3 regions of the Streptomyces sp. NPDC058000 genome follow, and region 1 is predicted to be linked to each of the others. Evidence: riboswitches for the same ligand, from Rfam matches in the RefSeq annotation. Region 1 holds a riboswitch; each other region holds the start of a gene.
The links. A riboswitch is a leader RNA that binds a small molecule or an ion and turns the genes downstream of it on or off. The one in region 1 is predicted to bind cobalamin.

Region 2: it holds a riboswitch for cobalamin, as region 1 does, so the genes downstream of both, metE (5-methyltetrahydropteroyltriglutamate--homocysteine S-methyltransferase) here and ACFVT2_RS06410 (cobalamin biosynthesis protein) in region 1, are expected to answer to the same signal.
Region 3: it holds a riboswitch for cobalamin, as region 1 does, so the genes downstream of both, ACFVT2_RS31865 (HoxN/HupN/NixA family nickel/cobalt transporter) here and ACFVT2_RS06410 (cobalamin biosynthesis protein) in region 1, are expected to answer to the same signal.

What each region holds. Positions count from the first base shown of each region.
Region 1 is NZ_JBHVQS010000004.1:57,154-64,857, reverse strand. Features, by position in the region: gene ACFVT2_RS06420 (putative cobaltochelatase) at 1-519, opposite strand, end outside; gene ACFVT2_RS06415 (cobyric acid synthase) at 576-2,138, opposite strand; gene ACFVT2_RS06410 (cobalamin biosynthesis protein) at 2,135-3,103, opposite strand; cobalamin riboswitch at 3,233-3,370, opposite strand; gene ACFVT2_RS06405 (hypothetical protein) at 3,593-3,829, opposite strand; gene ACFVT2_RS06400 (anion permease) at 3,860-5,170, opposite strand; gene ACFVT2_RS06395 (GH25 family lysozyme) at 5,309-6,046, opposite strand; gene ACFVT2_RS06390 (class II aldolase/adducin family protein) at 6,278-6,946, shown strand; gene ACFVT2_RS06385 (alpha/beta hydrolase) at 7,068-7,704, shown strand, end outside.
Region 2 is NZ_JBHVQS010000017.1:82,135-89,838, reverse strand. Features, by position in the region: gene ACFVT2_RS19010 (polysaccharide deacetylase family protein) at 44-772, opposite strand; gene ACFVT2_RS19005 (glycosyltransferase) at 769-2,172, opposite strand; gene ACFVT2_RS19000 (BlaI/MecI/CopY family transcriptional regulator) at 2,387-2,800, shown strand; gene ACFVT2_RS18995 (M56 family metallopeptidase) at 2,805-3,815, shown strand; cobalamin riboswitch at 4,016-4,236, shown strand; gene metE (5-methyltetrahydropteroyltriglutamate--homocysteine S-methyltransferase) at 4,428-6,737, shown strand; gene ACFVT2_RS18985 (histidine phosphatase family protein) at 7,191-7,704, shown strand, end outside.
Region 3 is NZ_JBHVQS010000046.1:24,562-32,265, forward strand. Features, by position in the region: gene ACFVT2_RS31855 (DoxX family protein) at 18-569, shown strand; gene ACFVT2_RS31860 (VOC family protein) at 749-1,249, shown strand; gene ACFVT2_RS31865 (HoxN/HupN/NixA family nickel/cobalt transporter) at 1,336-2,535, opposite strand; cobalamin riboswitch at 2,566-2,780, opposite strand; gene ACFVT2_RS31870 (alpha/beta fold hydrolase) at 2,851-3,699, opposite strand; gene ACFVT2_RS31875 (MarR family winged helix-turn-helix transcriptional regulator) at 3,696-4,394, opposite strand; gene ACFVT2_RS31880 (nucleoside/nucleotide kinase family protein) at 4,570-5,226, opposite strand; gene ACFVT2_RS31885 (TetR/AcrR family transcriptional regulator) at 5,333-5,908, shown strand; gene ACFVT2_RS31890 (methyltransferase) at 6,107-7,270, opposite strand; gene ACFVT2_RS31895 (universal stress protein) at 7,594-7,704, shown strand, end outside.

The DNA of each region.
Region 1 (7,704 bases):
GGAGACGCCCTCGCGCTCCACGTAGGAGGCGCCCATGGCGGCGGCGTCCAACAGGAGGTCCACCAGGTGGTCATGGAGCAGATTGACCTCGTCCACGTACAGGACGCCCCGGTGCGCATCGGCCAGCAGGCCCGGTTCGAACGCCTTCACGCCCTCGGACAGGGCCCGTTCGATGTCCAGCGCGCCGACCAGCCGGTCCTCGGACGCCCCCACCGGCAGTTCGACCATCCGCGTCGGCCGCTGCCCGGCGTCCACCGTGCCGTGCGGCCCGTCGGGACAGCCGGGGTCGGGCGCGGCCGGTGCACAGGAGAACCGGCAGCCGTCGACGACGTCCACGACCGGCATCAACTCCGCCAGTCCGCGCACCATCGTCGACTTCGCGGTGCCCTTCTCACCCCGGACGAGCACCCCGCCGATGGCGGGCGAGATCGCGTTCAGCAGGAGTCCCAGCCGCATGTCGGCCATGCCGACGACCGCCGTGAACGGGTACTGCCGGGTCGGGTTCTGAGTCGTTGTCATGCCCTGTCGTCCTTCACGTCGCCGGCCGGCTCCTGTCGTGTCCCCTGCATCCGCCCTCATGGCGCCCCCGGAGGAATGAACGGCAACCCCTCCGGCACCCCTTCCTCGATCAGTCGCAGCAGCGCCTTGGTGTCCGCGTGCTCCTCGATCAGATCGCCCAGCCGGTCCAACTGCTCCTCGCGCAGCGCCCCGAAGCGGGTGTCCGGCGCCGGTACGAAACGGCGACCGGCCGCCCGGGCCACCTCCCGCAGGAACGCCCGCCGGAAACCGTCGCTCTCCAGGGAGCCGTGCCAGTGCGTGCCCCACACGGCGCCGACCCGGCAGCCGTCCAGGCCGTTGCCCCGGTCATCGGAGAAGAACGTCTCGCCGCCGGCCACTTGGGCCACGCCGTGGTGGATCTCGTACCCCTCCACCGGCTCGCCCAGCGCCCGACCGGACGGCCGGGTGAGGGTCTTCTCCACCGCGAACCGGACCCGGACCGGCAGCAGTCCCAGCCCCTCGACCGCGCCCGCCCGCGACTCGACCTCGTCCTCGATGTGCTCGCCGAGCATCTGGAAGCCACCGCAGATGCCCAGCACCGGGCGGCCCTCCGCGGCCCGCCGGACCACCGCGTCCGCCAGTCCGCGCTCGCGCAGCCACGCCAGCGCGCGGACCGTGCCGCGGGTCCCCGGCAGCACCACCAGGTCCGCGTCGGCCAGCTCTTCGGGCCGGTCCACGAACCGCACCACCACGCCCGGTTCGGCCGCCAGCGCGTCCACGTCGGTGAAGTTGGACATCAGCGGCACCGCGCACACCGCGACCCGCAGCACGTCCTCGCCGGCCGGCGGCGCCACCACCGACTCGCGGACCGCCCCGCGCAGCGACACACTCAGCCCGTCCTCCTCGTCGATGCCCAGCCCGTGCGCGTACGGCAGGACACCGTAGGTGCGCCGCCCGGTGATCCCGCGCAGCATCTCCAACCCCGGCTCCAGCAGCGTCACATCGCCGCGGAACTTGTTGACGAGGTAGCCGGCGACCAGCGACTGGTCCTCCTCGGACAGCAGCGCGGTGGTCCCGAAGAACGAGGCGAAGACGCCGCCGCGGTCGATGTCGCCGACCACCACGACCGGGATCCGCGCGGCCCGGGCGATGCCCATGTTGACGATGTCGGTCCGCCGCAGGTTGATCTCGGCCGGGCTGCCGGCGCCCTCGCAGATCACCGCGTCGTGGGTGCGCCGCAGCTCCGCCAGGCAGTCGGTCACCGTGCCCAGCAACTGCTCCTGCCGGCCCGCGTGGTAGCCACGGGCACTCAGCTCGCCCACCGGCTTCCCCAGCAGCACCACCTGGCTGCTGCGGTCGCTGCCGGGCTTGAGCAGCACCGGGTTCATCAGCGCGGTCGGCTCCACCCGGGCCGCGGCCGCCTGCATCGCCTGCGCCCGGCCGATCTCCGCGCCCTCCCGGGTCACGAACGAATTCAGCGACATGTTCTGCGCCTTGAACGGCGCCACCGAGACGCCCTGCCGCACCAGCCAGCGACAGATGCCGGCGGTCACCACGCTCTTGCCCGCATCGGACGTCGTCCCGGCCACCAGCAGCCCGCCGCCCACGGCCCCGCCGGCCGTCTTCCTCCGCCCGTTCACCGGGTCACCCTTCCCTTGATGCGGCGCCGTACCGCGCCCGCCGCGAACCGACCCGCCACCGTGACGCCCAGCGCCAGCAGGCTCACCCGCCGGGACAGCCGTGCCGCCCGCTCGATGTCGGGCACCTCGGGCGGCCGCCCGCCGCCGTTGAGTACGGGCCGGTGTTCCACCCGCCCGCCGTACGCCAGGGTGCCGCCCAGGCGGATGCCCAGGGCACCCGCGAACGACGCCTCCACCGGGCCCGCGTTGGGGCTCGGGTGTGCCCCGCCGTCCGCTCGCCAGGCCCGCAGCGCGCCGCGCCGGTCCGGGCCCGCCAGTACGGTCAGTGCCGCGGTCAGTCGGGAGCCGGGCCAGCCGGCGACGTCGTCGAGGCGGGCCGCGGCCCAGCCGAACCGCCGGTAGCGCGGCGACTTGTGACCGACCATCGCGTCCAGGGTGTTCACCGCCCGGAACGCCACCAGACCGGGCACTCCGCCGACGGCGCCCCACACCAGGGCGCCGACCACCGCGTCCGAGGTGTTCTCGGCGACCGACTCGACCACCGCCCGGGCCATCTGCGGCCCGTCCAGCGCCTGCGGATCGCGCCCGCACAGGTGCGGCAGCCGCGCCCGGGCCGCGTCCAGGTCGCCCGCCGCCAGCGCACCGCCGACGGCCCGTGCCTCCCGGCCGAGCGACGTGCCGCCCAGCACCGCCCACACCGTCGCCGCGGTCAACGCGGCCCGGGCGCCCGGGTGGTGCCGTACGGCGCGCTCCAGCAGTGCGGCACCGGCGGCCGCACCGCCGGCGCACAGCACGGTGTGGGCCGCCCCGTGGCCGCGGTGGTCGCGCCACAGTCGGCGTTCGACGGCGGCTGCGGCCCGGCCGAACGCGGCCACCGGATGGCCGCGCCGTGGATCCGCCGCGATCAGGTCACCGAGGAAGCCGAGGGCCGCGCCGCACGCATATCCCGCGTGTTCGCCGCGCATCGGATCAGGCCGCCGTGCACCCTCGAAGGGGCCCTGCGGCAGCGGGCAGTGGAGCTCTCGACGGGCAGCCAGGCATGGTGGTTTGTCCTCACTCAGGGTCCTCGCCCTGGCTCGACGTGACGGCGACCAGAGTCTCCTGGCTCCCGGATCGGTGCCTCCCCCGGCCTTCCCGCCCGTACGGAGTGCGTACGGGCCGTGGCCCTCGCTGGAGGAGCACTCCCCGGTGACAGTGGCGGGACCGCGCCGGATTCGCACCGGACTTCCTCTGCTGTCGCCGATTGGCCCCGGCAGTCCACCACGCCCGCGAGGGTCCGTCAACTCGCCCTTGACCTGCGATGCAGCCCCGCCGCCGACCCTGTGGCCAACACCACAGGGCGCCCCGGCGCACGGACGCGAGGCCCCGAGAACGCGGACGGGGCGCCCGGGGGCCGCGGCTGCTGCCGCGCCCGCCGGACGCCCCACCCGTTGCCGGCCGGGCCGGCGTCGGTCTCAGGCGGCGACGATCAGGTAGATCCCGTACGCCACCGCGGCCGCGCAGAGTGCGAAGGCCGCCAGTGCCCCGGCGCGCGCCCCCGCGCCCGGTGCCGTCGTGGCCCCCGCGTCGCCGTCCACGGCCGGCTTGCGGGAGGTCCCCGCGATCCCGACGGTGAACAGGCCCACGATCCCCACCGTCACCACGAGGCTGACGCCGAAGACCTGGCCGAGAGCTGCCCAGTCGATGTGCATTGCGTAGTCCTTAGGTCAGGGCGGTCGGCGTCAGGAGGTGGCTGACGCGGGTTGGGCGGGGGCAACGGCTGGGATGGGTTGGGTGGGAACGACAGGTGCGTTGGGCTGGTTGGGAGCCGCCGCGGCGTCCGGCGCTTCGGTGGTTGCCGGGGCGGGGGTCGCCGGGGCGATCGGGCCCGCCGGGGGAGGGGAGACGGTCTTCAGCGCCGCGGTGACGACACCGGCCGGCTCCGCCGCCGGACCCTCGTTGACGTTGGTGTGGTCGATCGGCTTGCGCCGGGAGGCGGCCCAGATGCCGCCGCAGACGGCCAGTGCGAGGACGGCGACCGCGGTCACGCCCCAGGTGCCCTGGTCGGCGAGGAACGCGGCGCCCGCGGAGACCAGACCGGCGGCCGGCAGGGTGAGCCCCCAGGCCACGACCATCCGCCCGGCCGTGGACCAGCGCACCACGCCGCCCTTGCGGCCCAGTCCGGAGCCCATCACGGAGCCGGAGCAGACCTGGGTGGTGGAGAGCGCGAAGCCGAGGTGGGAGGAGGCCAGGATGGTGGCCGCGGCGCCGGTCTGGGCGGCGAAGCCCTGCGGCGGCCGGATGTCGGTGATGCCCTTGCCCATGGTGCGGATGATCCGCCAGCCGCCCAGGTAGGTGCCGAGCGCGATGGCCAGGCCCGCGGAGGCGATCACCCACATCGGCGGGTCGGAGTGCGGGGCGATGACCCCGCCGGTGATCAGCGCGAGGGTGATCACGCCCATCGTCTTCTGTGCGTCGTTGGTGCCGTGGGCCAGTGAGACCAGTGCCGCCGAGGCGATCTGCCCGGCGCGGTAGCCCTTGGCGGTGTCGGCCTCGGCGCGGCCGCGGGTCAGCCGGTAGGTGAGCCGGGTCGCCGCCATCGCGGCGAGCCCCGCGACGAACGGCGCGGCCACCGCCGGGATCAGGACCTTCATCACAACGGCCTGGCCGTGCACGCCGCCGGTGCCGACGGACACCAGCGTCGCGCCGATCAGACCACCGAAGAGGGCGTGCGAGGAGCTGGAGGGAAGGCCGGCGAGCCAGGTCAGGAGGTTCCAGATGATGGCGCCGACCAGACCGGCGAAGATCACTTCAGGTCTGATGCCGGCACTCTCGTCGATGATGCCGCCGGAGATGGTCTTGGCCACCTCGACGGAGAGGAACGCCCCGACGAGATTGAGTCCCGCCGACATCGCCACCGCGGCCTTGGGTCGCAGGGCGCCGGTGGAGATGGTGGTGGCCATTGCGTTGGCCGTGTCGTGGAAGCCGTTCGTAAAGTCGAACACCAAGGCCGTGACGATCACGATCCCGATGAGAAGCGTGATGTGTTCCATTCACCCAGGCAATCCGCTCGATGGTCAGTGTCGTGGGGACCGTACGGACGACGGGTGAACGGAAAGTGAACTCGGCCGGGCGCCGCGGTGACACCCCCGCAGTGTTCACGCGGAGGCGCCCCTGCTGTCACTTCCTCCTCATCCGTCGGCAAATTTCCTGAGCTGGGCCAGGGTCCCGTTCCAGCGGTCCTGATCTCCGGGCAGCGGCCCGTGCGAGGCGTACTGCCGAATGGTCGGGTACGACCAGCCGCCGGGCAGCCGCGCCGCGCCCGAGTAGTCCGCCAGCCATAGCGGATGGGTCGCGCCGAAGGCCCGGCTGCCGCCCGTGCAGCGGTCCCACCAGCGGGCGGTGGTGTAGATCACCGGCCGCCGGCCGGTACTGCGCCGCACCTCGTCGCTGAACGCCCGTATCCAATGGACCAGCGCCGTCCGATCCAGCCCGAAGCACGGCTGCCGGGCGTCGTACGGGCTGTGCTCGATGTCGAGGGCGGGCGGCAGCGTCCAGCCGTCCGCCTTCCAGTGGCCGCCGTGCCGGAGGAAGTACCGGGCCTGCCGGGTGCCCGACGACGCGCTGGGCACGGCGAAGTGGTAGGCGCCGTGCAGCAGTCCGGCCGCCCGGGAGCCGTTGTACTGCGCGGAGAAGTACGGATTGCGGTAGCTGTCCGACTGGGTGGCCTTGACGTAGACGAATCGCGCGCCCTTCGCGCGGGCCGCCCGCCAGTCGATCTGCTTCTGGTACGAGGAGACGTCGTGCCCGAGGGGTCGGCTGTCCGCGACGGCCCGGGAAGGGTGTTCGGCGAGTGCGGTGCCGGCCAGTGACGCCACCGCTATCGCGGTCGCCAGCCTGGTCCGGGGGGTGGAGCGGTCACAGGTCATGGGTCCCCCTGGGTGATGACATGTGAGGGGTGTAGTTCACTCGACGTTAATGGATGATCGGCGCAAGATGGTCGATCCCCGGCCAATCGCCCTGAGGCTGCCAGTTACCCCCATATGGCGGATACCGGACAGTTGGTATCAGGGCGTACAGTGCCCCGGCCTGCTCGTACGGTGTCGTGCAGCGCCCTCGTGTGTTTCCGCACGTCCCGCAGCGTCGCACCGGAGGACAGCATGAAGGACCACCCCGACCACCTCGCCGACGCCTGGAGTGAGCTCGTCGCCACCGCCCGCCGGACCGCCGCCGACGGCCTCGTCGTCGGCACCTCCGGCAACGTCTCGGTCCGCGTCAAGGACCTGATCCTCGTCACGCCCAGCGGCGTCCCCTACGACCGGCTCGGCCCCTCCGACCTCACCGGCGTCGACCTCGACGGCCGCGCGATCATCGGCAGACTCCGCCCGACCAGCGAACTCCCGCTCCACCTGGCCGTCTACCGCAACACCACCGCCACCGCGGTCGTGCACACCCACGCCCCGCACGCCACCGCGGTCTCCACCCTCGTCACCGAACTCCCGCCCATCCACTACATGGCCGCCGCGCTCGGCGGCCCCGTCAGGGTCGCCCCCTACGCCCTCTACGGCAGCGACGAACTCGCCGCCCACATGCTCCACGCGCTCCGCGACCGCACCGCCGCACTCCTCCAGAACCACGGCACCATCGCCTACGGCGCCGACCTCGCCCAGGCACTGGACCGCACCGCCCAACTGGAATGGATGTGCCGGGTCTGGCTCACCGCCGTCACCGTGCCCGGCCACACCCCCAGCCTGCTGTCGCCCGCCCAGCTCGACGCCGCGGGCAAGCGGTTGCGCGGCTACGGCCAGTCCGCCGACGACCCCGCGTAACCCTCGGCGGGACCCCCCACCGCACCCCGCACGGCCCTCTGCACCGCACAACACCGCTGGTCCGGCCGCCGGCACCGGGCGCCCGGTGGCCGGGACCGGCGGCGCTGCGCACACTGGAGAGGTGCGACTGGGGACCGTGGCGGCGGTGACCGCCACCAGCGTGACCGGTGCCGTGGTGGCCGCCGTGGCGGCCGGGCGGTACGCCGGCGATGTTGCCCTGAAACCGTCGCCCGGCCATCCCTTCCCCGGTGACTCCCGGCTTACCGTCCACTCCGCGGCCGGCGAGCACATCGCCCTCACCCGCAGCCTGGTCTCCCTCAGGCCCGGCACCTACGGTCTCTCCGGCGCCGGCTGCCACGCGGTGGTCGGACCCGTCGTCCACGGCACCCCGCACCCCGCCGACGCCGTGGTGCGCCGGCTGGAGCGGGTCACCCACGGCACCCTGCGGCCCGGCGCCCGGATGCGGCTGACCCCGCAGGTGCACGTCGGCAACCCCTACGACACCCTCGGCATCCCCTGCGCCGACGTCGACATCCCCGGCGAACTCGGCGCCCTGCCCGCGTGGTTCGTGCCCGGCGCCCGCGACACCTGGGTCATCACCGTCCACGGCATCGGCACCACCCGCGAACACCCCATGGTGGTACTGCCGTTCCTGCAACGCCACCACTTCCCCGTCCTCTCCCTCGCCTACCGCAACGACGCCGGCGCCCCGCGCACCACCGACGGCATCCACCACCTCGGCGACACCGAATGGCGCG
Region 2 (7,704 bases), on a different contig from region 1:
GACGGGCAGGAGGAACGCCGCGGGCAGCGGGCCGCCGGTCCGGTCAGGACCAGCCGTGGTCGCGGAGTCGGCCCACCTCGTAGCCCCGTTGTGCGCAGGTGTCGAGGATGCGGGGCAGGGCCCCGAGGGCGGAGCGCCAGGCACCGGGGGCAGAGGTGCAGTCGGAGTCGTGCAGGAGGATCGTGCCGCCGCCGTGCAGGTCGCGGGTGACCGTTCGGTGGACCGACTGCGGGGTGGCCGAGGCGGTCCAGTCCTTGCCCCAGCAGGTCCACAGGACCGGGGTGAGGCGCAGGCGGCGGGCGGCCAGATGGGCGGCGGTCGACATCACCCCGTACGGGGGCCGGAAGAGTGCGGGGGCGCGGCCGGTGAGGTCGCCGACCAGGTCCCGGGCGCGGGCCAGGTCGTCGTAGGTGGCCCGGGGGCCGCGCAGGAGCAGCGGGCGGTGGAGCCAGCCGTGGACCGCGATCTCGTGTCCGGCTGCGGCGATGTCGCGCACCAGGCCGGGGCTCCGGTGGGCTTGGTTGCCGAGGAGGAAGAAGGTGGCGGTCACGCGGCGTTCGGCCAGCGTCTCCAGGAAGAAGGGGGTGGACCGTGGGTCGGGGCCGTCGTCGAAGGTGAGGGCGACGTGGCCGGCGCTGCCCCGGCCGGCCAGGCGGGGCATGACGCGGTTGCGCAGCGGCCCGAAGGTGGCGGCGACGGGTGCGGCGTGGGCGGCGGCGAGTGCGGGCAGTACGGCGTAGGCGGTGGTGCGGAGCAGGCGGGTGCGGGTCATGAGCGGTGCCCCTCCGGGTGGTGGCCTGCCGGTGTGTGGAAGTGGGCCGCGTCGTCGAAGTCGAGTTCGTGGCCGAGGGCGTGGATGAGGCGGGGGCCGTCGTGGGTGGTGGCGACCGCGGTGCCGATCGCGCCCGCCCACACGGTGCAGGCCACGACGGCGGTGGTGACGAGTCGTCGGAGGGCCTGCCTGGCACGCCGCTTGGGGGCCGGTACGGCGGCGGGGCGGGCGACCGTTCGGCTGACCCGGACGATCTCGGCGGCGGGGCCGTCCGGCGCCCCGGCGAACAGGGCGAGGCCCGCCTCGCGCTGGAGGAGCCCGCGCGGTCCGTCGATCAGGTCGCCGAGGACCTCCGCGAGGTCGGCGGGGTCGCGGATCCAGGCGGCGACGCCGGCTTCCTCCAGGGCGGCGGCGTTGGTCAGGCCGTGGCCCGGTATGCAGCGGTAGCTCGCGACCGGCAGGCCGGCGGCGAACGCTTCCAAGGAGGTCAGGCCGCCCGCGTTCTGCACGAGCACGTCGGCGGCGTGCATCAGTCCGGGCATGTCGTCCACCCAGCCGAAGGCGTGGTCGACTCCGTCGGCGCGCAGCTGTGCGGCCAGTGACTCGTTGCGGCCGCAGACCACGACCGGTACGGCGGCGCCGCAGTCGCGCAGTTCCCTGGCCACCCGCCGCACCGGTCCGACGCCCCAGGAGCCGGCGACCAGCAGTGCAAGCGGGGCGTTCGCCGGCAGTCCGAAGCGGGCGCGGGCCGCGGCGCGGGCCTGTGCGTCGGCGGGGCGGAAGCGGGGGTCGGTCACCGGTCCGCGCACCCGGACGTCCGGCGCCCCGGCCTGCCGTGCCTGGGCCGCGGGGACCGGGTGCGCCGCGAGGTGGACGTCGACGCCGTCGGCCACCCACAGCGGGTGCACCGAGAAGTCGGTGAGGTAGGTGAGGACGGGGACGGTCAACCGGCCGTCGAGTCGGAGGTTGCCCAGCACCCGGCTGGCGCCCGGGTAGGTGGCGACGACCGCGCGGGTGTCCGGCGGCAGGGCCCGCAGCATGCGGTCCTCGGCGGTGCGGAGCAGGGCGCGGGCCAGTGGGCCGCCGCCTCCGGCGCGCTGGGTGCTGCGGTAGACGCGCTGGTAGGCCCAGGGGGCCTGGACGAGCATCCGGTGGTAGCCGTCGCGTACCAGCCGGCCGATCCGGGCGGGCAGCAGGTCGAGCAGGTCGAACCGGTCCACGGTGAGGCCGTCCGCGGTGAGCCGGCGGGCCAGTTCGGCGGCGGCGCCGTCGTGGCCTGCTCCGATGCTCGCGGAGACGATCGTGACGCGCTGCGTCGTCGTGGCCGTCGGCGCTGGTAGGGGGCGCAGGGTGGCGGCCGCGAGCGCGCGCAGGTGTGCCGTGCTTCCGAGGTAGAGCATGGTGTGTTCTTCCGCAGCAGGAGCAGGGGACCGAGCGCTCCGCGGTGCAGCCGGAGCGGGGCGGCGAAACTCTACAACATGTAGTAGATCAACTCGTACAACATGTAGGAGATCGCACGGAGAGCGTTTCCGCGCCCGAACCGGATCCCCGCGTTCTACAAGCCGTAGTAGCCCCGGAGTAGGCTGGGGCGCCGAACGGGAAGGGCGATGAACGGTGCACGAGCGGAAGCACGACGACGACGGCGAGGCATCCGGCAGGCGGGCCCGCGGCGAGCTGGAGAGCGGCGTACTGGCCGCCCTCTGGGGCGCCGAGCAACCACTGACCGCCCGCCAGGCCATGGAGCGACTACCCGGCGACCTGGCCTACACCACCGTGCTGACGATCCTGACGCGGCTGTACGACAAGGGCATGCTGGTCCGGCACCGCGCGGGCCGCGGCTACGCCTACGCGCCGGCCCGGGACGAGGCGTCCCACACCGCCGAGCGGATGCGCACCCTGCTGGAGCGCGGCTCGGACCGGGAAGCGGTGCTCACCCGCTTCGTCTCCGAACTGTCCCAAGAGGACGAGCAGTTGCTGCACCGACTGCTGGCCGGCCCCGACGCCGACCGCGCCGACGAAGGGCGATGAGCCGGTGACGATCAGTGTGTACGTCCCGCTCCTGATCACCCTCGTCCTCGCCGTGCTCGCCCCCCGTGCGGCCCGGCGGCTGCCTCCGCGACCGTCGGCCTGGTCCCTGGCCTGCGCCGCGCTGGTGACGGCCACCGGCTGGCTCGGATCGCTGGCCCTGTTGGCGTTCACCGGCCTCGCGCAGATCCCCGAGGTCGCCCGGGAGGGCCACTGGTCGGTGACCGCGTTGCGCGCCGAGGACCCGGTCTCCCTCGCCGTTGCGGCCCTCAGCGCCGCGGCCCTCGCCTGGAGCGCCGTATCACTGGGGGTGGCCGCCGTCCGGCAGGTCCGCCAGGTCCTTCGGGCCCGGCAGGAGTGCGCCCGGATGCTCGGCGACACGGAACTGACCGTGCTCGACGACGAGGTCCCGCGGGCCTTCGCCCTGCCCGGCGCACCCGGCCGGATCGTGGTGTCCCGCGGCATGCTGCGCAGCCTCAGCGGCGAGGAGTGCGCGGCCCTGCTGGCGCACGAACGGGCCCACCTCCGCGGCCGGCACTACCTCTTCCAGGTCGTGTGGCAGCTCACCACCGCCGTCAATCCCCTGCTCCGCCCGATGGCCGACGCCGGCGCCTTCGTACTGGAGCGCTGGGCCGACGAAGCGGCGGCGGCCCGGGTCGGCAGCCGCACGGTGGTCGCCCGCGCCGTCGGACGAGCCGCCCTGGCCACCTCCGCCGCCGCCCGGCCCGGCGTGCTGGCCGCGACCGGCGGGCCGGTGCCCCAGCGGGTGCAGGCCCTGCTGGCGCCCCCACCCCCGCCCCGCACCCTGCCCTTCGCGGCGGGCGCCCTCCTGCTCACCGTGTGCTGCGCCAGCCTGGCCAACGCCGCATCCGACAGCGACCAGATGGTCGAGCGCGCGCAGCGGGCACGGTGCGTGGCGCTCGTCATGGCCATGGACGCCCCGGGAGTCGCACGCCCCCGGCAGGATTTCGAGGACTGCCGCGACCATCACGGGCACCGGGACCACCGGGATGACTGAAACAACTGCGACCACTGAGACCGCTGTCGTCCTGATCAGCAGCTGAGTGCCTGCCGCGACCGGACGTGAACCCACCGGGCCGGGCAGAAGCGCGCGGACGGCCTTTCCCACCCTCGGCCCGGAACAAACGCGTCAGCCGGTTGTCCCATCTCACCTTCCGCATGATGGACGGGACCCGACGCGCCGCTGGCGCGCACCGTAGGCTGACCGGTGCAGCTGGTTCGCCCCGTCCGCCAGGCGGGAGGCGTCGCAAGAGGGAACCCGGTGGGAATCCGGGACTGCCCCGCAGCGGTGAGTGGGAACGACCGCCGTCATACGCACTGGGCCCGGCCGGGCCTGGGAAGCGACGGCCACTAGGAATCTCGTACGACACGAGACGCGCCCGCGAGTCCGAAGACCTGCCAACTGCCCGTGCGCGAAGGACTCGTGCGCGGACATCCCGGTGACCCCGAGGGCGGGCTGGGGGGTGCCCCCGGACGAAATCCGGGGGAGTTCATACCAGGCGGACCAGCGCGCCCTGTCGGGCGACTGCGCTCCGCCGGGTCCGTCACCCCTTCGCGCTCTCGTCCCGTTGCCGGGATCTCAGGGATTCATCTCGCGAAGGAGATCTCCGTGACCGTCAAGTCCAAAGCCGTGACCACACGGGCCACCGTGTACGGCTACCCCCGGCAGGGACAGCACCGGGAGTTGAAGCAGGCCGTCGAGGGCTACTGGAAGGGCCGCGTCACCGCCGACGCCCTGCGTGCCACCGCCGCGGAACTGCGCCGGACCCATTGGCAGGAGCTGGCGGACGCCGGCATCGACGAAGTCCCGACCGGCGACTTCTCCTACTACGACCACGTCCTGGACGCCAGCGTCATGGTCGGCGCGGTTCCCGAGCGTCACCGCGCGGCCGTCGCCGCCGATCCGCTCGACGGGTACTTCGCGATGGCCCGCGGTACCCAGGACGTCGCACCGCTGGAGATGACCAAGTGGTTCGACACCAACTACCACTATCTCGTCCCGGAGTTGAGCCCGGACACCGTGTTCACGGCCGACTCCACCCGGCAGGTCGCGGAATTCACGGAGGCCCTCGCCCTGGGGCTGACCGCGCGGCCGGTCCTGGTCGGTCCGGTCACCTACCTCCTCCTCGCCAAGCCCGCCCCCGGTGTGGCCGACGGCTTCGACCCGCTCACCCTCCTCGACCGGCTGCTGCCGGTGTACGCGGAGGTCCTCGCGGATCTGCGGGCGGCGGGCGCGGAGTGGGTACAGCTCGACGAGCCCGCCCTCGTCCAGGACCGCACCCCGGCCGAACTCAACGCCGCCGCGCGGGCCTACCGCGATCTCGGCGCCCACACCGACCGGCCCAAGTTGCTGGTCGCCTCCTACTTCGACCGGCTGGGCGACGCCCTGCCGGTGCTGGCCAAGGCCCCGATCGACGGGCTGGCGTTGGACTTCACCGAGGCGGCCGCGGCCAACCTGGACGCGCTCGCCGCCGTCGGCGGTCTGCCCGGCAAGCGCCTGATCGCCGGCATCGTCAACGGCCGCAACATCTGGGTCAACGACCTGGAGAACTCCCTGTCCGTGCTGGCCACGCTGCTGGGCCTGGCCCATCGGGTCGACGTGGCCGCCTCGTGCAGCCTGCTGCACGTCCCCCTCGACGCGGCGGTCGAGCGGGACATCGCACCACAGATCCGGCGCTGGCTCGCCTTCGCCCGGCAGAAGACCGCCGAGGTCGTCACCCTCGCCAAGGGCCTGGCGCGCGGCACCGGTGCCATCACCAGTGAACTCTCGGCCAACCGCGCCGATCTGGCGTCCCGGGCCGCTTCCCCGATCACCCACGACCGGACCGTACGGGCCCGCGCCGCGGCCGTCACCGAGGCCGATGCCCGTCGCTCCCAGCCGTACGCCGAGCGGACCGCCGCCCAGCGCAGTCACCTCCGCCTGCCGCTGCTGCCGACCACCACCATCGGCTCGTTCCCGCAGACCGGCGAACTGCGCACGGCGCGCGCCGACCTGCGGGCCGGACGGATCGACACCGCCGGCTACGAGGCGCGCATCGAGGCCGAGATCCAGGAGGTCATCTCCTTCCAGGAGAAGGCCGGGCTGGACGTCCTGGTGCACGGTGAGGCCGAACGCAACGACATGGTCCAGTACTTCGCCGAACAGCTCACCGGCTATCTCGCCACCCGGCACGGCTGGGTGCAGTCCTACGGCACCCGCTACGTCCGCCCGCCGATCCTCGCCGGTGACATCTCCCGCCCCGAGCCGATGACGGTCCGCTGGACGACGTACGCCCAGTCGCTGACCGGGCGGCCGGTCAAGGGCATGCTCACCGGCCCCGTCACGATGCTCGCCTGGTCCTTCGTCCGCGACGACCAGCCGCTCGGCGAGACCGCGCGCCAGGTCGCGCTCGCGCTGCGCGACGAGGTCGCCGACCTTGAGGCGGCCGGGACATCGGTCATCCAGGTGGACGAGCCCGCGCTCCGGGAGACGCTGCCACTGCGGGCCGCCGATCACCCCGGCTATCTGGCGTGGGCCACCGAAGCCTTCCGGCTGACCACCGGCGGGGTGCGCCCCGACACCCAGATCCACACCCACATGTGCTACGCCGAGTTCGGTGACATCGTGCAGGCCATCGACGACCTCGATGCCGATGTGATCAGTCTGGAGGCCACCCGCTCCCACATGCAGGTCGCCCGGGAGCTCGCCGCCCACGGCTACCCGCGCGAGGCCGGCCCCGGCGTGTACGACATCCACTCCCCGCGCGTACCGAGCTCGGCGGAGTCGGCGGACCTGCTGCGCGCCGGTCTGCGGGCCATCCCCGCCGAGCGCCTGTGGGTCAACCCCGACTGCGGCCTGAAGACCCGCGACTGGCCGGAGGTCCGGGCCTCACTTGCGAGCCTGGTCGCCGCGGCCCGGACGGTGCGCACGGAGCTGTAGTACGCGGCCCGTGGGCACCGCGCCCGCCCCGGTCGTGGCGACCGGGGCGGGCGCGCCGGACGGTACCGACGCGTTCGGGGTGACGTGCCGGGCCCCGCGGTGCCGCAACTCCTGGCCCGTGGGCACCAGATGACGGCCACGACCAACCTGCCGGATCCGTACCGCTCCGGGCTGCGGATCGGCGCAGCCCGTGCAAGGCGCGAATGCTATTTTTGCCACCGTCCAGGCATGCGAACGGCCAGGTCGAGGAGGTGTGCGGTGGCCCGACGACCGGCCGCACCGAAGACCTCTACGCCCACGCCGATCCGCGCCGGTGCTTGCCGCGCCTCGCGGAGATCTTCGACGTGGACACAGAGGTCTTCGGCGTGGACGCGGAGATCTTCTCGGAAGCCGAAATCGTCGTCATGCAGGGGAAGGACACCGTCCCCTGCCGGAAGCAGGAGGAACGACCGCGTGACCAGCCGTGTCACCCTCATCTCACCCGCGACCAACCCGGCGCTGCGGCAGGCCCGCTTCGACGACGGCTCTTCGCTCGACGACGGTGGAGCGGCCCGGGCCGGATCGGCGGCCGGGTCCCTGCCCGCCGCCGGCCAGGTCTACGTCTCCCCCACTGTCCGCTGCCGGGAGACGGCGGCAGCGCTCGGTCTCGACGGCTCGGCGGGTCCGGAACTCGCGGGTCTGGACGTGGGCCGCTGGCGGGGGCGGACACTGGACGAGGTGGCGGCCGACGAGCCCGCGGAACTGGCCCGATGGCTGTCCGATCCCGGTGCGGCCCCGCACGGCGGTGAGTCGGTGCGGGACCTGTGCGAGCGGGTCTCCCGGTGGTTGGACGCCTGCGGTCAGGTCGCCGGGCGGACGCTCGCCGTGGTCGAGCCGGAGATCGTACGGGCCGTAGTGGTCCGCGTGTTGGGCGCGCCGGAGGCCGCGTTCTGGCGGGTGGACGTGCCACCGCTCTCGGCGACCGAGC
Region 3 (7,704 bases), on a different contig from region 1:
GGGAATGAGCGTTTGTCATGACAACCCCCCACAGCACGTTCGGAGCCGATCGCGCCGGTGCCGCGGTGCGGTTCGCCCCTTCTCTGCACGGCTATGACGTCGGCCTGCTTCTGCTGCGGCTGGTCCTCGGACTGACCATGGCGGCACACGGCGGCCAGAAGCTGTTCGGCTGGTTCGGCGGTCCGGGCCTGGACGGCACCGGGAAGTTCTTCGAGGCGAGTGGCTATCCGTCGGGCAAGGTGATGGCCCTGTTCGCCGGGCTCACCGAGACGCTGGGCGGGCTCGGGCTGGTGCTTGGGCTGCTGACGCCGCTCGCCGGCGCGGCCGTGGTCGGCGCGATGATCAATGCGCTGGCGGTGAAGTGGGGCGGCGGTTTCTTCGCGCCCCAGGGCGTGGAGTACGAGCTGCTGATCGTCACCGGGGCGGCCGCGCTGGCGCTGACCGGGCCCGGCCGCTACGCCGTCGACCGCTTCCTGCCCGGGTTGCGTGCCCACCGGTTGGTGTACGGGGCGGCCGCGCTGGTTCTGAGCGCGGTGCTCGCGGCGATCGTGCTGCTGCTCCGGAAGTGAGTCCGGAGGGGCGCGGACGCGACCCCGGCGCGGCGGCCTCAGAGAAACGACCGGGAATCGGCCGTGGAGTCGGTCAGAGGAACGACCGGGGAATCGGCCCGGGAATTGGCCCGGGAATCGGTCAGAGGGCCGGCCAGGCAACGGCCGGGCGACGACGTGAGGGAAGACGGGAGGCTTTGATGTCCGTACGGCGGCTCAATCATGCGGTGTTGTACATCCGTGAGGTGGCACGGTCGGTGGCGTTCTACACCGAGGTGTTGGGGTTCACGGTGGACGTGGAGATTCCGGGGCGGGCGGCCTTCCTGAGCGCGCCCGGTTCGGACAACGACCACGACCTGGGGCTGTTCGCGGTGGGGTCGGACGCGCCCGGGCCGGAGAGCGGCCGGATCGGGCTCTACCACCTGGCCTGGGAGGTCGGGACGCTCGGCGACCTCTCGGCGATCGCGGCGCAGCTGCGGGAGCGGGGCGCGCTGGTCGGCGCCACCGACCACCTGGTCTCCAAGTCGCTCTACGCCCGGGACCCGGACGGGAACGAGTTCGAGGTGATGTGGCGGGTGCCCCAGGAGGACTGGCCGGGGGCGGACGAGCCGGACCGGCTGCGGCCGCTCGACCTGGCGGCGGCGCTGGAGCGTTGGGGCCCGGACCTGCTGACGGGTGCGGCGGCCGGCTCGGCCACCTGAGGCGCCGCCCCGGCGTGACCTGTTCGCGTGCTGCGGCCCTCCCCACCGGGTGGTGGGGAGGGCCGCAGGCGTGTGTGGGGGTGTCTCTAGGGGGTGTCGGTTCCCTCCGCGCGGGGGGCCGGGACGGTGCCCTGGGCGGAGGGTGCCTCCTGGGTCCGGGCGGCCCAGCGCTTCTCGACGCCGCCCAGTCGCCAGTACGCCAGTGCCGCCGCCCACACCACGACGAACACGCCGACGATGATGAAGCCCACGTTGTCCAGGTTGAGGGCGGAGATCCCGGCCGTCAGCGGGTCGTCGAGACCGAGCTTGTCGTGCAGGACGGTCACCAGCTCGATGGTGCCGATGAGGAACGCGACCGCGATCGACAGCCCGGTGATGGTGAGGTTGTAGTAGACCTTGCGCACCGGGTTGGCGAACGCCCACTGGTACGCGAAGTTCATGAAGGTGCCGTCGAGGGTGTCGAACAGGCTCATCCCGGCGGCGAACAGCAGCGGCAGGCACAGGACCGCGTACCAGGGCAGGCCCGCCGCGGCGCCGCTGCCCGCCATCACCATCAGCGTCACCTCGGTCGCGGTGTCGAAGCCGACTCCGAAGAGGAAGCCCAGGGGGTACATCTGGCCGGGGCGGCTGATGGACTTGGTGAGCCGGCCGAGGATCCGGTTCATGAAGCCCCGGGAATCGAGGTGCGCCTCCAGCTCCTGCTCGTCGTACGAGCCCGCCCGCATCGCCCGGAACACCTTCAGGATGCCGATCAGGGCGACCAGGTTGAGGGCGGCGATGAGGTAGAGGAAGGTGCCGGAGACGGTCGTGCCGACGAGGCCGAGCGTCTGGTGCGTACGGGAGTTGTCGTTCATCAGCGCGCCGGCGAGCTGGGCGCCGCCCGCCACCAGCGCGGCCATCACGACGACCACGCTGGAGTGGCCGAGGGCGAACCAGAAGCCCACCGAGACCGGGCGTTTGCCGTCGGCCATCAGCTTGCGGGTGGTGTTGTCGATCGCCGCGATGTGGTCGGCGTCGAAGGCGTGCCGCATGCCCAGGGTGTATGCGGTGATGCCGAGTCCGGCGCCGAACACCTGGCTGCCGACCGTGTAGTGGCCCGGCACGACCAGCAGGAACAGCACGCCGAAGGCGACGACGTGCAGCGCGGCGATCACGGCCATCAGGCCCGCCGTGCGCACGGTGTCACGGCGCTGCCAGCGGAACGACCCGGTGGAGCCGGGTATGCCGATAAGGGAGGAATTGCGGGGAGAAGGGGAATTGCTCGGGGAATCAGTGGACAGGGCCATCCGGCCATCACGCTCCAGCACCTCGTGGATCACTTCGTGAGATGCCGTGGCCGGTCTCCTGGCTTACGGGTGCACGCGTCCACCCCGCCTTCCCGGCCGCAGGCTGCGGTCAGTGGCGCCGTACGCGCGCTCGGCGCGTACGGAGAGGGGTGGAAACTCCCCGATCACAGTGGCGAGGGCCGCGCCGGCTTGGGACACGAGGTCCAGCACCGGTCTTCCCGAACACCACGGCCCGGTCACTCTAGCGGGCACCGGCGAGAACCGGCCACGCACGGTGCCCGGTGCAGGCGGCGACCGGGCGCCGGGCGGCTCGGGTCAGAGGGCCAGGGACGACAGGAAGCTGTGCAACTCCTGGTCGAAGAGCGGGGTGTTCTCCAGATTGACCATGTGGCCCGCGGCCGGCACGCGTATGCGGCGGGCGCCGGGGACGTGCAGCGCTATGGCATGGGCGTTCGCGGAGATGTCGGAGGAGTCGAGGTCGCCGTCGAGGACGGTGGTCGGCACCCGGATCTCGCCCAGGCGGTCGAAGGCGCCGACCTCCAGGGGCATGCCCGGGCCCGCGTCGTCGGCGTGCACCTCGACATTGGCGGACGCGGAGGCGCGCATCCGCTCCCGGAAGCCGGGGTGCACGGCGGACGGCGCGCGGTGCGGACCGTCCACCCACATCCGCAGGAAGTGCTCCACATAGCGCTCGGCGCCGTCCGGTTCGCCGATCGCGGCGACCTGCTCCCGGATGTGCTCCAGGAGGAAGGGGTCGGTGAAGGCGCGGCCGCTGATTCCGGGGGAGGCGAGGAAGAGGGCCGTGACCCGGGCAGGGTGGGCGAGGGCGGTGTCCAGTGCGACCCGGGCGCCGTGCGAGAGGCCGACGAGGACGGCGCGCGGTATGTCGAGCGCGTCCAGCAGGGTCGCCAGGTCGTCGTGGTTGGCCCAGTCACCGGTCACCGTGGAGGAGAGGCCGTGACCGCGCGCGTCGTAACGGACCACCCGCAGGCCGGAGTTGACCAGCCAGGCGAACTGCTCGTCCCACATGTGCTGGTCGAGCATCCCGTCGTGCAGCAGTATCACCGCGGGCCCCGAGCCGGCCGTCTCGTAGAACAGCTCGCCGTCGTCGACCGGAACGGTGTCGTTGTCGATCTCGGACCAGGCCTGGAAGTCGTGCGTCATTCTGCGGGCCGTTCTGTGCGCGTCGGGCGGTCGGTCGGACGGGCGGGCGCCGGTGGCCGGTGCCCGATTGCGGGCGATATCGCGTCCTGTGCGGCGTCCGGGTGGGCGGCGTCCCGCTTTTCGGGATTGCCGCTTTCCTCCGGGGGAACGCGCGAGCCGTCCGCCAAGTGCCGGAATTCCTCACCTAGCCGATCCAGGACCCGCAGTGCCGTACGGACCTCCCCGGTCGACAGGTCGGTCAGACTGCGCCGGAGCTCCGCCGCCTCGGCTGCCCGGATCCCGTGCACCACCGCCGTGCCCTCGTCGGTGAGTCGGATCAGCGAGGAGCGGCGGTGCGCGGGATTGGGGGCCGTCACGACCAGGCCCAGCTCCGCCGCGTGGTTCACCCAGCGCTGCACCGGCTGCCGGTCCAGGTCCAGGGAGCGCGCCAACTGCGGGACGGTGCGCGGGCCGTGGGCGCGCAGTGCGTCGAGCAGGGTGCGCTCGCCGGCGGTCAGGCCGGTGCCTTCGAGCTCGCGCTCCGTCGCGCGCACGATCGTCCGGTGCAGCGGCCGCAGTCGCCGGATGACGTCGTACAGCAGCTCTTCGGCGGCCGCTGCATCCCCGTCGATGTCCCTGTCGATGCCCCCGCCCGTGTCCCCCTCCATGCCACTGCCCATGTCCCCGCCCAGGTCCCCCTCTGCATCCCCGTTCATATCCCCCTCCGTGTCCCCGTCCACATCCCCTTGATGACACTCACGCTGTCATAGTGACATTCATGATGTCGTTTTGGAAGGGGTGTTGATACTCGGTAGGGAGGGGTGAGGGGGAACCGCCGCGAGGCGGGGCGGGGAGGGATGGGAAGGGATGGGAAGGGGCAGGGGGGCGGGGTCAGTCGTCCAGTGGGGAGGGGGCCTCGTCGGCGGTGAAGGAGACGACGAGGTCGGCCCGGGGGCGGGTGGCCGCCACGAGGCGGGCGTTGGCCTCGTCGGAGGTGCGGACGAAGTCCTCGGCATCGACCCGCAGGCGGCCGAACCGCTCGTGCCGGTCGATCAGTCGCCGTACCCGTTCCTGGGCGTCCAGGTCCATGTACCACGCCTCGTCGAGGAGTTCGCGGATCCGTGCCCAGGGGTCGGAGTGCAGCAGGAGGTAGTTGCCCTCGGTGATGACGAGCGGGATGTGCGGCGCCACCGGGATGCTGCCGGCGACCGGCTCCTCGATGCGGCGGTCGAAGGCCGGCGCGTAGACGGGCGTGCCGGGTTCGGGGGAGCGCAGACGGGCCAGCAGGGCCGCGTAGCCGGCGGGGTCGAAGGTGTCCGGCGCGCCCTTGCGCTCCTTACGGCCCAGGCGGCGCAACTCCGCCTCGGCGAGGTGGAAGCCGTCCATCGGGACGAGCGCGGCCTGGCCGGTCAGCTCCGCCGCCAGCCGGGCGGCGAGGGTGGACTTTCCGGCGCCCGGCGGCCCGGCTATGCCGAGCAGCCGGCGCCGGCCGGGCGTCGCGGAAGCGGCGAGCCGGCGGGCACGGGCCACGAGGTCGTCGAGGTTCATGATGGGACCATCGTGCCTGATGGGCAGGGGTGCCCGCCGGGCGGTCGGGGTGGCCCGGCGGGCGGCGTCCGATTCCGCCCGGTGTGCGGCCAGTAGCATCGGCGGTGTGTCCCCCTCCCCCACCCCTTCCGCCCCACAGCGCCGGCCGCGGGCCGACGCCGAACGCAATCGCGGCCGTGTGCTGGACGCCGCCCGGGAGGTGTTCCGGGCGCGCGGCGACGAGGCGCAGATGCCCGAGATCGCCCGTGCCGCGGGCGTCGGGGTCGGGACGGTCTACCGGCACTTCCCCAACCGGGCCGCCCTGATCGCCGCCGTCGGGGAGCAACGGCAGGCGGAGATCGTGGAGTTCGGGCGCGGCCGCGCTCTGGCCTGCCCGACCGCGACCGAGGGGCTGACCGCCTACCTCACGCACATCGGGGAGGTGCTCGACGCCGAGCGCGGGCTGTCCGCGGCCATCGAGGCGGCGTTCGGCTCCACCGAGCCGGGCGGGGAGGGGCGGGAGCGCGCCGAGGAGGTCGCCGCCCAACTCCTGGCCCGCGGCAAGGAGGAGGGCACGGTCCGGGCCGACGCCGAGGTCACGGACGTGGTGATGGCGGTGTGCGGGCTGGCCGCGGTGATCCGGAACGACGCCGGGGACTGGCGCCGCTATGTGCGCACCGCGTGCGCCGGACTGCGGCCGTAGGACCGGTCCGACACGGTCGATCCGACGCGGCCGGTCTGACACGGTCGGTCCGACGCGCCCGGTCCGATGCGCCCCGTCCGACGCGCCCCGTGCGGCAGGTCGGCGTGACGCCACGGCCCGAGTCGGGACCCGAGCCCCGGACCCCGGCCTCTGCTTCGCTACGCCGCTACTCCACTAGGCCGCTACTCCACTACGCCGCTAAGCCGCCGCGCCCAGCCGCCACAAGGACGTGACCTCCGCGGCGCGGGCCACGTGCAGCGGGTCGGAGGTGTCCCGGGCGCGCGGGTGGCGGGGGGCGATGTCGAGCCGGTCGAGGACGGTGAGGCCGCCCTCGGCGAATGCGGCGAGGAGTTCGGCGCGCGGCCGCAGACCGAGGTGTTCGGCCAGGTCGGAGAGGATCAGCCAGCCCTCGCCGCCCGGGGTCAGATGGTCGGCGAGACTGGTCAGGAAGCCGTGCAGCATCCGGTTGCCGGGGTCGTAGACCGCGTGTTCCACGGGCGAGGTCGGCTTGGCGGGGACCCAGGGGGGATTGCAGACGACGAGCGGGGCGCGGCCGGCCGGGAAGAGGTCGGCCGCGACGATCTCCACCTGGTCCGCGACGCCCAGCCGGGCGGTGTTCTCCCGGGCGCAGGCCAGGGCGCGCGGATCCTGGTCGGTGGCCACGACCCGCCGCACGCCGCGGCGTGCCAGCACCGAGGCCAGGACGCCGGTGCCGGTGCCGATGTCGAAGGCCAGGTCCCGGTCGGGCAGCGGGGCCTCGGCGACCAGGTCGACGTATTCGCCGCGGGCCGGGGAGAAGACGCCGTAGTGGGGGTGGATCCGGTCGCCGCCGAGGGCCGGGATCTCCACGCCCTTGCGGCGCCATTCGTTGGCGCCGATCACGCCGAGCAGTTCCCGCAGGGACACCAGGACGGCGGTGTCGCCGGAGGCGCCGGCAGGCAGCTCGACCCCGTCCGGCGGGCCGTAGGCCCGGGCGCACGCCTCGCGGACGTCGGGGGCGCGGTGCAACGGGACGGCCAGTTCCGCGTCGAGAGGGACCAGCAGCATGCCGAGGATGCGGGCGCGCTGGTTCTGGGCGGCGCGGTGCAGATGGAACGCCTGGGTGACGTCGGCGGGTGGCGTCTTGTGCGGGCGGCGGTCGACCCGGCGGGCCAGTGCGGTGAGCAACTGGCGGGCGTTGTGGAAGTCGCCGCGCCACAGCAGCGCGGTGCCCTCGCAGGCGAGCCGGTATGCCTCGTCGGCCCGGGTGCGGTCGTCCGCGATGACGATCCGGCGGGGTGGCCGGGCGCCGTTCTCGGACTGCCAATGGGCGGTACGGACCTGGTCGTCCTCGGTCCATTCGACGACCGGGGGGTGGTTCACCGCAGTGTGCCTCGCGTCAGTGGTTCGGATCCGCGCCCGGGGCGGGAGAGGGGCGGGGTGGTGACGTTCGACTCTACTCCGTGCCGGGGGAGGGACCTTCGTCCCCGTGTCCCCCACGGGTGCCGGGGCAGGATGAAGGTGAGCCGGTCAAAACCCGTCCAGTGCGGTCAGATCGGGTCTTATGGCAGTGCAAGCAGATGTACCGGGTGTATGCGGACGTACGGACGTACGGACGCCGGAGGGCCGGTGTGCGAAGACGTACACCGGCGCGCACGGGTTCAACGGGTTCGACAAGTTCAACGGGTTCATGGGTGGAGGCATGTATGGGCACCTTGCCGGTCATCGTCGGTGTGGACGGATCCCCGGACAGCGAGCGGGCGTTGCGGTGGGCGGCGGAGGCGGCCCGGGCGCGGTCGGCGCCGCTCCGGGTCGTG